Regions from separate parts of the Paenarthrobacter sp. RAF54_2 genome, predicted to be linked through region 2. Evidence: riboswitches for the same ligand, from Rfam matches in the RefSeq annotation. Region 2 holds a riboswitch; the other holds the start of a gene.

What was found. A riboswitch is a leader RNA that binds a small molecule or an ion and turns the genes downstream of it on or off. The one in region 2 is predicted to bind glycine.
Region 1: another riboswitch for glycine. It lies ahead of gcvP (aminomethyl-transferring glycine dehydrogenase); the one in region 2 lies ahead of gcvP (aminomethyl-transferring glycine dehydrogenase).

Annotation. Positions count from the first base shown of each region.
Region 1 is NZ_JBFRDV010000012.1:4,350-11,788, forward strand. Features, by position in the region: gene gcvT (glycine cleavage system aminomethyltransferase GcvT) at 1-176, opposite strand, end outside; gene gcvP (aminomethyl-transferring glycine dehydrogenase) at 189-3,035, opposite strand; glycine riboswitch at 3,184-3,282, opposite strand; gene AB4Y87_RS13290 (PucR family transcriptional regulator) at 3,357-4,871, opposite strand; gene speB (agmatinase) at 5,050-6,054, shown strand; gene AB4Y87_RS13300 (purine-cytosine permease family protein) at 6,051-7,439, shown strand, end outside.
Region 2 is NZ_JBFRDV010000043.1:11,202-18,640, forward strand. Features, by position in the region: gene AB4Y87_RS25195 (cyclodeaminase/cyclohydrolase family protein) at 1-396, shown strand, start outside; gene AB4Y87_RS25200 (MFS transporter) at 409-1,959, opposite strand; gene AB4Y87_RS25205 (TetR/AcrR family transcriptional regulator) at 2,033-2,572, shown strand; glycine riboswitch at 2,666-2,763, shown strand; glycine riboswitch at 2,764-2,895, shown strand; gene gcvP (aminomethyl-transferring glycine dehydrogenase) at 2,948-5,794, shown strand; gene gcvT (glycine cleavage system aminomethyltransferase GcvT) at 5,809-6,957, shown strand.

The DNA.
Region 1 (7,439 bases), on a different contig from region 2:
CTGACCCAGACCTCGCCCATGTGGGAGAGGTCGAACAAGCCAGCTGCGTTGCGGACTGCGTGGTGCTCAGCAAGCTCGGACTCGTACTTCAGGGGCATCTGCCAGCCGCCGAAATCCGTGAAGGACGCGCCGGCCTTTTTGTGCTGCTCATAAAGAGCGGTGTAGTTCTCAGTCATGACGGTGAATCCTTAGTTTTCGAAGTCCGTGAGCGGAGGGCAGGAGCACACAAGATTCCGGTCCCCGGCGGCGCCGTCAACGCGGCCGACCGGCGGGAAGTACTTGTCCTGCTTGAGGTGGTGGACCGGGAACGCTGCCTGCTCACGCGTGTAGCCGCGGTCCCAAGCAGAACTCACGACGGCGGCAGCCGTGTGCGGCGCGTTGCGCAGCGGCGACTTTTCAACAGTGAAATCGCCGGCGGCCACCTGCTCGATTTCGGCACGGATGGTGATCATGGCTTCAATGAAGCGGTCGATCTCAGCCAGGTCCTCGGACTCGGTCGGCTCCACCATCAAAGTGCCCGCAACGGGGAACGCAAGGGTGGGAGCGTGGAAACCGAAGTCGATGAGGCGCTTGGCAACATCCTCTGCCGTGACGCCTGTGCGGGCAGTCAGTTCGCGGAGGTCCAGGATGCATTCGTGGGCCACGAGCCCACCCTCGCCTGTGTAAAGGACTGGAAAGTGCTCATCCAAGCGGGAGGCGACGTAGTTGGCCGCGAGCAGCGCAGACTTGGTCGCTTCGGTGAGTCCCTGGCCACCCATCAGCTTCACGTAAGCCCAGGAAATCGGGAGCACGCCCGCGGAGCCGTAGCGCGATGCCGAGATGGCCACGCCACCTTCAGACGAAACATTGTTCGCATCACCAGGCATGAAAGGTGCCAGGTGGGCCTTGGCTGCAACCGGACCAACACCAGGTCCGCCACCGCCGTGCGGGATGCAGAACGTCTTGTGCAGGTTCAGGTGGGACACGTCGCCGCCGAACTTGCCCGGCTGGGCGAGCCCAACGAGCGCGTTGAGGTTTGCACCGTCAACATATACCTGTCCGCCAGCAGCGTGGATGGAGTCGCAAACCTCCCGAACGTCGGCGTCGTACACACCGTGGGTGGACGGGTACGTGATCATGATGCAGGACAGGACGTCCTTGTTGGCCTCGATCTTGGCCGCCAGGTCTGCGTGATCGATCGTGCCGTCAGCGGCCGTAGCCACCACAACAACCTTCATGCCGGCGAGCACAGCAGATGCTGCGTTGGTGCCGTGGGCAGAAGCAGGAATCAGGCACACGTTTCGCTGGTCATCACCGCGGGACAGGTGGTAGCCACGGATCGCCAGGAGCCCCGCGAGCTCACCCTGGGAACCGGCGTTCGGCTGGATGGAGACCTGATCGTAGCCGGTGATCTCGGTGAGGTCGGCTTCCAGTCCTTCAATAAGCTCGCGCCAGCCAGCAGTCTGGTGATCCGGAGCGAACGGGTGGATCGAGGCGAACTCGGGCCAGGAAATGGCTTCCATCTCGGCCGTGGCATTGAGCTTCATGGTGCAGGAACCCAGCGGGATCATGGTGCGGTCCAAGGCGAGGTCCCGGTCGGACAGCTTGCGGATATAGCGCAACAGCTGCGTCTCGGAACGGTGCGTGTTGAACACGGGGTGCTGGAGGAAATCACTGGTGCGGAGCACATCAGACGGCAGCTCAAACCCGGCAGCGTCCTTCACCGGGCCGGCACCAAAAGCGACGGCTACCGCGGAGAGGACCTCCGGCGTCGTGGTTTCATCGAGGGAAACGCCAACCGTGTCAGCATCGATGCGACGCAGGTTGATACTGCGGGCTTCGGCGGCGGCAATGACTTTATCGGCCTTGCCTGGCACGCGGACAGTGAGGGTGTCGAAGAAGACTTCGGAGACGAGTTCGCGGCCGGCCTTCTGTAGGGTCGCAGCCAAAACACGGGCGTGGCCGTGGACAGTTTCAGCAATCGCCTTCAGGCCTTCCGGACCGTGGTAAACCGCGTACATCGAGGCCACGATGGCGAGCAACGCCTGGGCCGTGCAGATGTTGGACGTGGCCTTCTCGCGGCGGATGTGCTGTTCGCGTGTCTGCAGCGCGAGTCGGTACGCGGGGACGCCGGCGTTGTCCTTGGAAACACCAACGATGCGCCCCGGAAGCGTCCGCTCCATACCTTCGCGGACAGCCATGTATGCAGCGTGGGGGCCGCCGAAGAACAGCGGAACACCGAAGCGCTGCGCAGTTCCGACGGCGATATCGGCACCTTGTTCGCCCGGGGGCGTAATGAGGGTGAGCGCCAAAAGGTCGGCAGCGACAGTGACCAGCGCACCCCGTTCCTTGGCCGCCGCGATGACGCCGGAGTGATTGAATACGCGGCCGGAAACACCCGGTTGCTGCAGGACGATGCCATTGATGTCGCCGTCGGGAAGGCCCGCCGAAAGGTCAGCGATCTCCACTTCGAAGCCCAGCGCTTCGGCCCGGCCCTTCACAATGGCGATGGTCTGCGGGAGGAGGTCGGAGTCCAGGACGGTCTTCCCGTCCTTGGCAGTTTTGGACTTGTTGGCGCGGCGCATCAGCAGCACAGCCTCAGCCACAGCGGTGGCTTCGTCCAGCAGCGAGGCGTTGGCTACGGGCAGCCCCGTCAGGTCCTGGACCATCGTCTGGAAGTTCAGCAGTGCTTCGAGGCGGCCCTGCGAAATCTCCGGCTGGTAGGGCGTGTACGCCGTGTACCAAGCGGGAGCCTCGAGGATGTTGCGGCGGATGACCGGGGGCGTGACGGTGTCGTAGTAGCCCTGGCCGATCATCTGAACGGCGGTCTTGTTCTTGGACGCGAGCTTCCGCAGCTCGGCAAGGACCTGCACCTCGGTGAGGGCGTCCTGCAGCTTCAGTGCAGTGTCCTGGCGGATGGAATCGGGGACCGCAACGTCTACCAAGCCGTCTACGGAGTCGTAGCCGATGGCCTTGAGCATGGTGTCAACGTCGGCCTGGCGCCTGGCGCCGATGTGCCGGTCCGCGAAAGCGGTGGGGGTTGATTGAACAGTCAAGAGGAACTCCATGATTCAGGCGCCCTATGTGCGCCACGATGATGTGGGTTCCTCCCCGCTCTGTATTGGACCTGAGAGATTCCGCAGGAATGGTTGCCTGCTTGCACCGTCGGTGAGCCCGGTTACCCGGACTGCTTTCCAGAGTTGCCTCGCCGTGGCGGTACGTGGGCCTGAGAGATTCCTGGGGAGGATTTGCTCCTACGGCGCCTGACTGGATGTACCGGCAGGACTCTCCCGCCACAGATCAAAAGCATTGCGTCACGTCAGTGACACGGTTCACACCATAGCGGGTTATCTGGAAAAAGCGCAAGCAAGGGATACCTACCGATGCATTGCCTCATGGATCTGGAGAGCGAACCACAGTTGGGCAACCGTGGAGGTTTCACCCATGTCCAGGCCCGTCAATTCGCCGATCTTCCGGATCCGGTAGATGATGGTTTGCCGGTGCGCGAACAGGGCAGCGGCGGTCTTTTGCCACGAACGCTGCGAGTCCAAATAGGTCCTCAGCGTGACGAGGAGATCGCCTTCCTGGCTCTGCTCGTAGTCGAAAATCGGCCCCAAGAGACGCCGGACCAACGCAGTTCCTTCCTCGAAACCTGTCAGCCCCAGCCATGATGGTCCTTGCGCGTAGCGAGCCAATCCGAGCTTGTTCGCCCGGGCCGATCCGAGCGCCCAGAGGGACTCCTGCAGCGCGCGCTGAATGCCCGCCACTGCCGCCGGAGCGCTGATTCCGATCGCTGCATCCGCCCCGGCACAATGCACCAGGATGTCGTCCGGCACATCAGCGGGGACCACGACGTGCAGCCGGCTATTCCGCTTCAACGAAGCCGACGCAACCCCGTGCCGCCACAGTTCGATGTGCACGTTGGCCAGCCTGTCGCCGTCGTTCGCTGTTTTGTCTCCGGCGGTCTCGGACATGGAAACGAGCAGGAAGTCCTGCGGCGGAACCCCAAAAGTTGCCAGCCGGCTCTCCATCTCGGCCGCGCCCAAGCGCCCGTCCATGGCCTGCAGCAGGAACTCGCCAGCCAATCGGTGGCGGCCTTCCAACGACAAAACGATGCGCGAGAGCTGCAGTCCCAGCACGGTTGCGGCGTGCAGGAGTACGACGGCGTCCGGGTGCGGTTCGCTGTTGGGCAGCACCACGAGGAGCGCGTTGGCATGCGTCGGGATGTCCATGGTCAGCACGTGCCGTCCCCGGATCCGGTGCCACTGGAACTTCTTACCCGCCAAGGTCACCTGACCGGAAAGCGGTGCCCATTCATCCGCGAGGAACCCCGGGAGCGCCTGCCCTTCCGGGTGCCAGGGATGGAGGCAGCGGCGATCTACCACGAACAGCTCCGCGTCCAGCTCGGTGGCGAGCCGTTGGACGAGGCTCTGCCAATGGTCCTCGGAGGCTCCGGCCGTGCGGAGAAGGTCGTAAACCCTGGCCGTCTGCCGCAAGCGCCGCGACTCTTCGAGCAGGGAAGATTCAGCAACCGAGCGGGCGATCGCGATGAACGGCAGCGGGTACGGGACGTTGATCAGTGGCAACGGCAGCCGATCGCAGGCCGTCAGGAACTCCTGCGTCAGCGGGGGCGCGTGCATCTTCTCGCCGATCGCCAAGGCGCTTGCCCCGCTGTCCATGAGTGCCTCTGCGAGCGCCACTTGTCCCTCGGCGTCTGCGGGAATCGACAGCCCATTGGTCATCATGAGCTCGCCGCCGGTGACCCATTCCCACAGCCTGGGCAGGTCCGAGGTGTGGGCCCAGGTGATCCGGTTGTCGCGGCCTGTGTCACCGGCCAGGAGGGTGAGTCCCAGCTGCGGTTCAGCCACGAGCTCTGCGACGGTGATTGCCATCGGATGGGGTCCTGACTCTATGATTCCGGGGGCCGTTTCGGGCCGTTTAGACATTCGTCTAAGCGCCTCGGCCATTTGTAGTCAATGTACCGCTATTCGCCGTGACCCGCGTCACGAAGAATGGAATTACTTACTTCCCGCTCAATGGCGAGCACCCCCTCACACCAAGGATCCGTCAATGACAATTCACAAGCCCATCGGCCCTGTCGACGCAACCAAAGTCCCGCGGTATGCCGGCCTCGGCACCTTCGCCCGCCTCCCCCAAATCGACCGGGTTCCGGACTACGACATTGCTATCGTCGGTGTCCCGTTCGACGGCGGAACCTCCTTCCGGCCCGGCGCCCGTTTCGGTCCTGCCGCGGTACGCGAGGCCTCGCGTCTCCTCCGCCCGGGCTACCACCCGGAGCTGGACGTCGAACCCGTTTACGAAGCCCAGGTTGTGGACGCCGGCGATATCGCCTGCACTCCCTACGACATCTCCCGGGCAGTCCGCGAGATCGAGGAGCAGGCGTTGCCCCTGATCAGTGAGGACAAGCGGCTGATCTCCATCGGTGGCGACCACACCATTGCCTTGCCCATGCTGCGGGCGCTGAACAAGGTCCATGGGCCGGTGGCGTTGCTGCATTTCGACGCTCACCTGGACACGTGGGACACCTACTTCGACCAGCCCATCACGCACGGAACCATCTTCCGCAGGGCGTTCGAGGAAGGTCTCCTTGTGGAGGACAAGTCAATGCACGTAGGCATCCGCGGCCCGGTGTATGACCGTAATGACTTCCTCAGGGACCACGAGTTCGGCTTCCAGATCATCCGCTGCTCAGACCTGGATGTTATCGGCGTCCCGGCTGCAATCCAGCAGGTGAAGGACAGGCTCGGCGATACCCCCGTCTACGTCTCCATCGACATCGACGTCCTCGACCCCGCGTTCGCACCAGGGACCGGCACCCCGGAGATGGGCGGGCTCCACTCCCGCGAACTCCTGGCCCTGCTCCGCGGACTGAACGGCATCAACATTGTGGGCGCCGACGTCGTCGAGGTCGCTCCGGCCTACGACCATGCGGACATCACAACCGTCGCCGCGGCCACGCTCGTCTTCGACCTTCTCGGCCTGATGGTGAACCGCAGCAAAGCCACCAGCTCTGCTGTCCGTGAACTGGCTTCGACATCCCGGAGTGCGTCATGAGCACCGTGCCAACAACCGAAGTTCCCCGCCTCGAGGACAAAACCATCCAGCCGATCCCGCTCAACGAGCGCCACGGCAAGGCCCGGGACCTCTTCACCATCTGGTTTGGCTCCAACATCATGATCATGACCATCGTGACCGGCGGACTCGCCACAACGGTGTTCGGCCTCGGTTTCGTGCCGGCGCTCGTGGGCATCATCATCGGCAACATAGTGGGCGGCGTCTTCATGGCCCTGCACTCGGCCCAAGGTCCGCAGCTTGGTGTTGCGCAGATGATCCAGACCCGCGGCCAGTTCGGCTCCTTCGGCGCCCTGTTGATCGTGGTCATCGTGGTGGTCATGTACGTCGGCTTCTTCGCCGCCAACCTTGTCTTTGGCGGAGAAGCAATGGCCGCCGTCAGCCCCGGCATCAGCGTGGATGGCGGCATCATCATCATCGGCGTGGTCAGCGTTATCGCCACGATTTTCGGCTATCGGCTCATTCACGCTTATGCCCGCGTCCTCAGCGTTGCAGCGGGCCTTGCATTGTTGCTCGCCTTCGTCTGGATCCTGGTGGTCCACGGCCTTCCCGCCAGCTTCCTTGGGGAGGGCAACTTCAACTGGGTCGGCTTCATGGGGACCATCTCCGTCTCGGCCCTGTGGCAGTTGGCCTACGCACCCTACGTCTCGGACTACTCCCGCTACATGCCGCAGGGCACGGGGTCAGCACCGGCGTTCTGGGCTTCCTACTCAGGCTGCGTCCTGGGAACGTTGTTCCCCATGATCCTCGGCGCCATGGTGGGCACGCTCGCCATGACCATGAGCGCCGACAACGTCGAAATTGTTGGAAGCCTGGGCGCTTTGCTGCAGCCTTGGACCCTGATCATCGTGGGAATCTTCTGCCTGGGTGTCGCGGCGTCCAACGCCATGAACCTCTACTGCGGCGTCCTGTGCACGCTGACCATCGGCCAAACGTTCAAGCCCTCGTGGTTGCCACGGGCCAAGACCCGCACCGTGGCGGCGATCATCCTCTTCGTCGTAGCTGTCTCGATCGCCCTGTTCGCCCGCGACAACTTCATCCTCTTCTACACCAACTTCCTCTCCTTCCTGATGTACGTCCTGGTCCCCTGGACTGCCATCAACCTGGTGGACTACTACCTTCTGCGGCACGGCGACTACCGGGTTGAAGACTTCTTCAAGCGCGACGGCGGCGTGTACGGGCGGTTCAATTGGGTCGCCATCGGCTCCTACCTGGCAGGCGCCCTCATCCAGGTTCCCTTCTCGGCCACCGCAATCTACACCGGCCCCATGGCCACAGCTTTGGGCGGCGTCGACATCTCCTGGATCGTCGGCCTGGTGGTTGTTGCTCCCCTCTACTACTTCGCGGCCCGGATCTTCCGTCAGAAA
Region 2 (7,439 bases):
GCTTTCGGTGCGGCCTTTCGGCTTGATCCTGGCCCGGAAAGGGAGCAAGCAATCCACCGTGCATCCGTCGATGCTGCCAAGGCCTCCGCGGTCCTCGGAGACCACGCCATCGAAGCCATAGAAGACCTGGGATGGTTGGCTGCCAACGGGAATCCGGCGCTCATCGCTGACGTGGTGGTGGGGTTTGGGGCCCTCAGGGCCGCCATCGCAGGAGCCCGCACCAACGTGAGCTTTGATCTCGCGTCGCTCAGATCCGCAGGCGCCACGCTTGATGAGATCAAGGAAAAGCACCCTGAATTGTGGGCAACGGTGGGGCGGCTCAGCGAAGCCCTGGACCGGATTGACCAGTTGGTGGCCGCCGTAGATGGCAAGGCTGCACCTACGGACGGCCACTGATTGCCGCGGCGCCTATTGCGCTTTGGGAACCCGCCGGAGCACGACGGCGGCAAGGACTGCCGCGCCAGCCATCAGTACCAGCCCAATCGCCGCAGTGATGTGGACGCCGGACTCGAAGGCTACCCGGGCGGCGGCTGTCAGGGCATCCGATAGCGGAGCGGGTAGGGCCGCAGCAGCATCCACTGCGCCCGCCAGGGTTTCTCCCGATTTACCGGCTGCTTGCATGGACAGGCCCTCCGGGATGACGAGGTTGCGCTGGTAGGACGCAGTGAGGATAGAGCCCAGCACGGCTGTTCCCAGGAGCGAACCCAGCTCGTAGCCGGTTTCGGAGATCGCGGACGCCGCTCCGGATTTGTCGGCCGGCACCGAGCCGAGGATGAGGTCGTTGGAAATGGTTTCCGCTGCGCCTACGCCAGCGGCGAGGACAGTCAAAGCTGACAACAGGAACACAGGTCCGCTGCCGTGGTCACCCACGGCCACCACCAAATAGCCGGCCGCGCTGAGGGTGAGTCCGCCGGCCACCACGAATCCTGGCCGGACGCGCTTTACCAGCGGGACCACTACCAGGCCGGCGATGACCGTTGCCAGGAGCGCCGGAATCATTGCGATGCCCGCTTCCATGGGGGACTGGCCCTCAACAAGTTGTAGGTGCTGGGCGAAGAAGTAGATGAAGCCCGTCATGGAAAACAAGGACAGGACGTTGGCCACTATCGCTGTGCTGAACACCTTGTTCTTGAACAAAGAGACGTCCAGCATGGGGCTCTGGATCCGCCGCTGGCGACGCACAAACACAATGCCCATCACCAGGCCGAAGACCATGAAGGCCGCTGCCGACGCCCCGAATCCGTGAACAGCGAATTCCTTGATGCCGTACACGAACGGAGCCATGGTGATCACGGACAGCGCGATGCTGGGCACGTCCACCCTGCCAGGGTTGGCGTCCTTGGATTCGGGAATGAGGACCCTGCCGAAGGCGAGGAGGGGCAGGAGGAGGAAGGTCGCTACCAGGAAGACCGCACCCCACCAGAAGTGTTCCACCAGCCAGCCGCCAAAGATCGGGCCAAGGGCTGCGCCACCAGAGAATCCGGCAGCCCATACGGCGATCGCGAGCCGCCGACGGTTCGGATCAACAAAGATGTTCCGGATCAGGGACAGCGTTGAAGGCATCAACATCGCGCCGAATACGCCAAGTGCGGCGCGGCCGGCAATCAGCCATTCCGCGGAAGGCGCGAATGCTGTAGCAGCCGAAACCGCGGCGAAGCCCGTGCTGCCGATCAGCAGCAGCCGCCGTCGTCCGATCCTGTCGCCGAGGTTGCCCATGGAAACCAGCAGCGCCGCCAACACGAGAGGGTAGGCGTCAATGACCCATAGGAGCTGCACGCCACCCACATCCAAGGAGCGGGCAATTGCCGGCAGGGCGAACGTGAGCGCGGTGTTATCGACGGCCACCAGCAGCACCGGGAACATCAGGAGTGCCAGGGCCGTCCAATCGCGCCACGGTGCTGCCTGACCCGTCAAGGTACGAGTGGAGCGGGGCGCTTGGGTTGAGGACGGCGTGAACATAAAGGTTACTGTACCGTCTAGACGGTACAGTTTCAAATTCAGCACCGCCAACCCCGTAGGGAATGATGTAGTCATGCCACGCAAGCCAGTTGCCAGGGATGCAGTCCTTGATGCCTACGAAGCCCTCCTTATCGAAGTGGGGGAGCGGGCTGCCACGCTTGACGCAGTCGCCAAGCGGGCAGGGGTCTCCAAGGGCGGACTGCTTTACCACTTCCCCAACAAGGAATCGCTGATCAGCGCTCTGTTGGAGCGCTTGGATGAGTTGGCCCAGGCAGACATCGAAAAAATGAAGACGGCGCCAGATGGCAGCGCTGCCTACTTCATTCGGACCTCACTGTGGGCCGGAACTCCCATGGATCGGGCATTCGTTGCTGCCACGAGACTGGCCGAAGTTGCCCATGAGGAGACCCGCCACAGGTTTGCCGGAATCCAGCAGCAGTGGTTGGACGTCCTGGCCGAGGATGTTGGTCCGGAGGTTGCCAAGGCCGTCAGTTACATGGGCGACGGCCTGTATTTCAACGCCATGTTCGAGGGTGGCCGGGAAGGCGGCAAGGCCGGGCGGGAGGCCGACGTCGAGATCCTGCTGGGAGTCCTGGACCGGCTCCGCAAGTAGCGGGTCATCCATTTGCGGCGACGCTCCCAACGTAGGACAATTGAGCCTTGTGGTGCGCCTTTACTGGGGCACGCAAACAATTGAATATGCCTTTGATCTGCGGCGGGAGAGTCCTGCAAGCAAGTGATGCGGGCGCCGTAGGAGCAAACCCTCCCCAGGAATCTCTCAGGCCCACGCACCGCCGCGGCGAGGCAACTCTGGAAAGTAGCAGGCCTTTTGCCGCGTCCTTTGGCGCGGAAAAGATGCTGTGCTCACCGACGGTGCAAGCGATGGTTGTGCAAGCAACACGCGGAAACTCTCAGGTCCAATACAGAGCGGGGAGGAACCCAGCCACTGTGGCGTACCCAAACGCCGCCCAAGTAATGGAGTTCCTTCGTGACGGTTAGTTCAGCCTCCACCACCTTCGTCGATCGGCACATTGGCGCCCGCCGCCAGGCCGACATTGACACCATGCTCAAGACGGTCGGCTACGACACCGTTGATTCGCTGGTTGATACGGCCGTTCCCAACGACATCCGCCAGGACGTTGCCCTCACGCTCGAAAATGCGCTCAGCGAAGTCGAGGTGCTGGCTGAGCTGCGCAAGCTTGCGTCCAAGAACAAAACTGCCGTCCAGATGATCGGCCAGGGCTACTACGACACCGTCACGCCGCCGGTTATCCGCAGGAACATCCTCGAATCCCCGGCCTGGTACACCGCCTACACGCCGTACCAGCCGGAAATCTCGCAGGGCCGCCTGGAAGCTCTGTTGAACTTCCAGACCATGGTCCAGGACCTCGTGGGCCTGCCGATCGCCAACGCCTCCCTGCTGGACGAAGCAACAGCTGTGGCAGAGGCCGTGCTCATGATGCGCCGCGCCAACAAGAACAAGGCAGCCCATGACGGGAAGACCGTCCTCGACGCCGACTGCCTCCCGCAGACCATCGCTATCGTGAAGGGTCGCGCTGAGGCGCTCGGTTTCGAAGTTGAGGTCGCCGACCTTTCGCTCGGCCTCCCGGAGGGCGTCATCAACGGCGTCGTCCTGCAGCAGCCCGGCGTTTCCGGCCGCGTGTTTGATCACTCCGCGGTCATCGCTGACGCCAAGGAACGCGGTGCACTGGTCACGGTCGCAGCAGACCTTCTCTCGCTGACGCTCATCACGCCTCCGGGCGAGCAGGGTGCGGACATCGCCGTCGGTTCCGCCCAGCGCCTCGGCGTTCCGCTGTTCTTCGGTGGCCCGCACGCCGCGTACATGGCCGTCCAGAAGGGTCTCGAGCGTTCCATGCCGGGCCGTCTGGTGGGCGTTTCCAAGGACGACGCCGGTGTCCCCGCCTACCGCTTGGCGCTGCAGACCCGCGAGCAGCACATCCGCCGCGAGAAGGCCACGTCCAACATCTGTACCGCGCAGGCGTTGCTGGCCATCGTCGCCTCCATGTACGCCGTCTACCACGGCCCCGAAGGCCTGAAGGCAATCGCCGAAACCGCCCACGGTCACGCCCGCACCCTTGCAGCGTCACTGAAGGCCGCCGGCGTCGAGGTCGTTCACGCGTCCTTCTTTGACACCATCACAGTCCGCGTTCCYGGCAAGGCGGACGAGGTTGTAGCTGCTGCCGAGGCCAAGGGCATCAACCTGCGCGGCATTGACGCTGATCTGGTGGGCATTTCTGTTGACGAGACCACTACATCAGAGATTGTTCGCGCCGTCCTGGATGTCTTCGGCGCTAAGGTGCTTGAATCCGCTGAGGGCTTTGCGCTGGAATCTTCCGTGGAGCGCTCGAGCGACTTCATGCAGCACCCGGTGTTCAACACGCACCGCTCCGAAACCCAGCTCCTGCGCTACATCCGTAAGCTCTCGGACCGTGACCTGGCATTGGATCGCACCATGATTCCGTTGGGTTCCTGCACCATGAAGCTGAACGCCACGGCTGAGATGGAGGCAATCTCCTGGCCGGAGTTCGCTTCGATCCACCCGTTCGCTCCGGATTCCCAAACCCAGGGTTGGCGTGAACTGATCACCGATCTTGAGTCCCAGCTGACTGAGATCACCGGCTACGATCAGGTCTCCATCCAGCCGAACGCCGGTTCGCAGGGTGAGCTCGCCGGGCTTCTGGCTATCCGTGGTTACCACCTGTCACGCGGCGACGAACAGCGCAACGTGTGCCTGATTCCTGCTTCTGCGCACGGCACCAATGCTGCTTCCGCAGTTCTGGCCGGTATGAAGGTTGTGGTGGTGGCCACCGCTCCCGATGGCACCATCGATCACGTTGACCTCAAGGCCAAGATCGAAGCCCACAGGGACGCCCTCTCGGCCATCATGATCACCTACCCGTCCACGCACGGTGTGTACGACGCCGACGTCCGGGAAGTCTGCGACGCTATCCACGAAGCCGGCGGCCAGGTCTACATCGATGGCGCCAACCTCAACGCGCTCGTTGGGCTCGCGCAGCCCGGCAAGTTCGGCGGCGACGTCTCCCACCTGAACCTGCACAAGACGTTCTGCATCCCTCACGGTGGTGGCGGACCCGGTGTCGGCCCGGTTGCGGCAAAGGCACACCTGGCACCGTTCATGCCAGGTGACGCTGCATCGTGGACCGAAGGCAACGACGTCCCGATCTCGGCGTCCCGCTTCGGTTCGGCCGGCGTGCTCCCGATTTCCTGGGCTTACGTGAAGCTCATGGGTGGCCAGGGGCTCACTGAAGCCACCAAGTCCGCGCTGCTGGCTGCGAACTACATCGCTTCCCGACTCAACGAGCACTTCCCCGTGCTCTACACCGGCGAGGGCGGGCTCGTAGCCCACGAATGCATCCTGGACCTCCGTGAACTGACTGCCCGCACGGGTGTAACAGCTGAAGATGTTGCCAAGCGCCTCATCGACTTCGGCTTCCACGCTCCCACCCTGGCGTTCCCTGTTGCCGGAACCCTCATGGTGGAGCCCACAGAGTCTGAGGACCTCGTGGAGATCGACCGCTTCATCGAGGCCATGATCACCATCCGCGCCGAAATCGAGCAAGTCGCCACCGGCGATTTCACTGTTGAGAGCTCGCCGCTGCGCAAGGCACCCCACACGGCTGCCGCCGTCGTAAGTTCTGACTGGGACCGCGCATACCCGCGTGAGCAGGCCGCGTTCCCCGTCCACCACCTCAAGCAGGACAAGTACTTCCCGCCCGTTGGCCGCATCGACGGTGCAGCAGGAGACCGCAATCTGGTCTGCTCCTGCCCGCCGATCGAAGCCTTTGAAAACTAAAGGACGCCCTGCAAATGACTGAGAACTACACCGCTCTCTACGAAGAGCACAAGAAACTGGGCGCGTCCTTCACCGACTTCGGCGGCTGGCAGATGCCACTTAAGTACTCGTCCGAGTTGGCCGAGCACCACGCAGTCCGCAAGTCCGCTGGCTTGTTCGACCTCTCGCACATGGGCGAAGTCTGGGTCACCGGACCGGACGCGGCGGCGTTCCTGGACTATGCGCTGGTAGGCAAAATTTCCGCCATGGCCGAGGGCAAAGCCAAGTACTCGCTGATCTGCCAGGAAGACGGCGGCATCATCGACGACCTCATCACGTACCGTCGCCCCTCTCCCGAAGAAGGCCAGGACAAGTTCCTCGTGGTCCCCAACGCGGGCAACGCTGCGGTTGTGGCGGCGGCACTGCTGGAGCGCGCGGCTGGTTTTGACGTGGTTGTGGAGGACGCCTCTTCCGAGACGTCGCTCATCGCCGTCCAGGGTCCGCGCGCGGAAGCCATTCTCCTCCGCCTTGTGCCCGCAGAGCAGCACGCCCTGGTCACCGAACTGAAGTACTACGCCGCAGTTGAGGTGCCGTTCACGTTCGACGGCGGCACTCAGGACCTGTTGCTCGCCCGCACCGGCTACACCGGTGAAGACGGCTTCGAGATCTTTGTGTCCAACGACTCCGCTGCTAACCTCTGGCAGGCCATCACCGACGCCGCTGAAGAAGGCGAGCTCGTCCCCGCAGGCCTGGCTTCCCGCGACTCCCTGCGCCTGGAAGCCGGCATGCCGCTCTATGGCAACGAGCTGTCCCGCGAAGGCAACCCCTTCGCGGCAGGGCTCGGTCCCGTCGTCGCAATTTCCAAGGAAGGCGACTTCGTCGGCAAGGACGCACTCGCTGCCCTCAAAGCAGCCGGAGCCGGCTCCACCAGTGGACGTAAGCTCGTGGGTCTCAAGGGCCTGGGACGTCGCGCTGGTCGAGGCCACTACCCGGTCCTCAAAGACGGCGCAGTGGTAGGCGAAGTCACCTCCGGCCAGCCCAGCCCGACGCTTGGTTACCCGGTAGCGCTGGCCTACGTCGACGTCGAGCATGCCGAAATTGGAACTGCGTTGGACATCGACCTGCGGGGTAAGAGCGAGCCGTTCGAAGTGGTCGCATTGCCGTTCTACAAGCGCCAGAAGTAAGCGGGGGTTGTCCCGACGGGTCGCCTTTTGGCCCGTCGGGGCCGGCGACCTCTGCATGCTCCCCACCGTCCCCCTCGCCTCGCAAGCTCGGCCAGGGAACCCGGACGGCGTGGCCCCCGTCGAATAGGGCGCCCGCTGAGCGGACGCGATGCTCTCTTAGACGCATGCTGCCGGTCACCGGACCCGAAGGGGCTGCGCACATCACCAGGACGCGCGGCCACTCTGGCGCCCCTCGAACCGCTGAATGCTGGGGGAGTGGCAACCTGCCGAAGGTGATTCGGTTGGATCACCTTGCCCGCAGGACATGGCTCCGTTCGACTTGGCGCCACGGCGCAAGGCTGGCTCCGCGCGATGGTTCGGATCCAAGTATGTTTTGGGTTCTCGCCAGGGAGGGCGGGCCGACGGCGGGGGAGCGGGTTCCGGGAGCGGGCGTCCAAGGGAGCGGCACGTCCGCCCAGCGGGCGTCCTCGCGACCGAGCCCG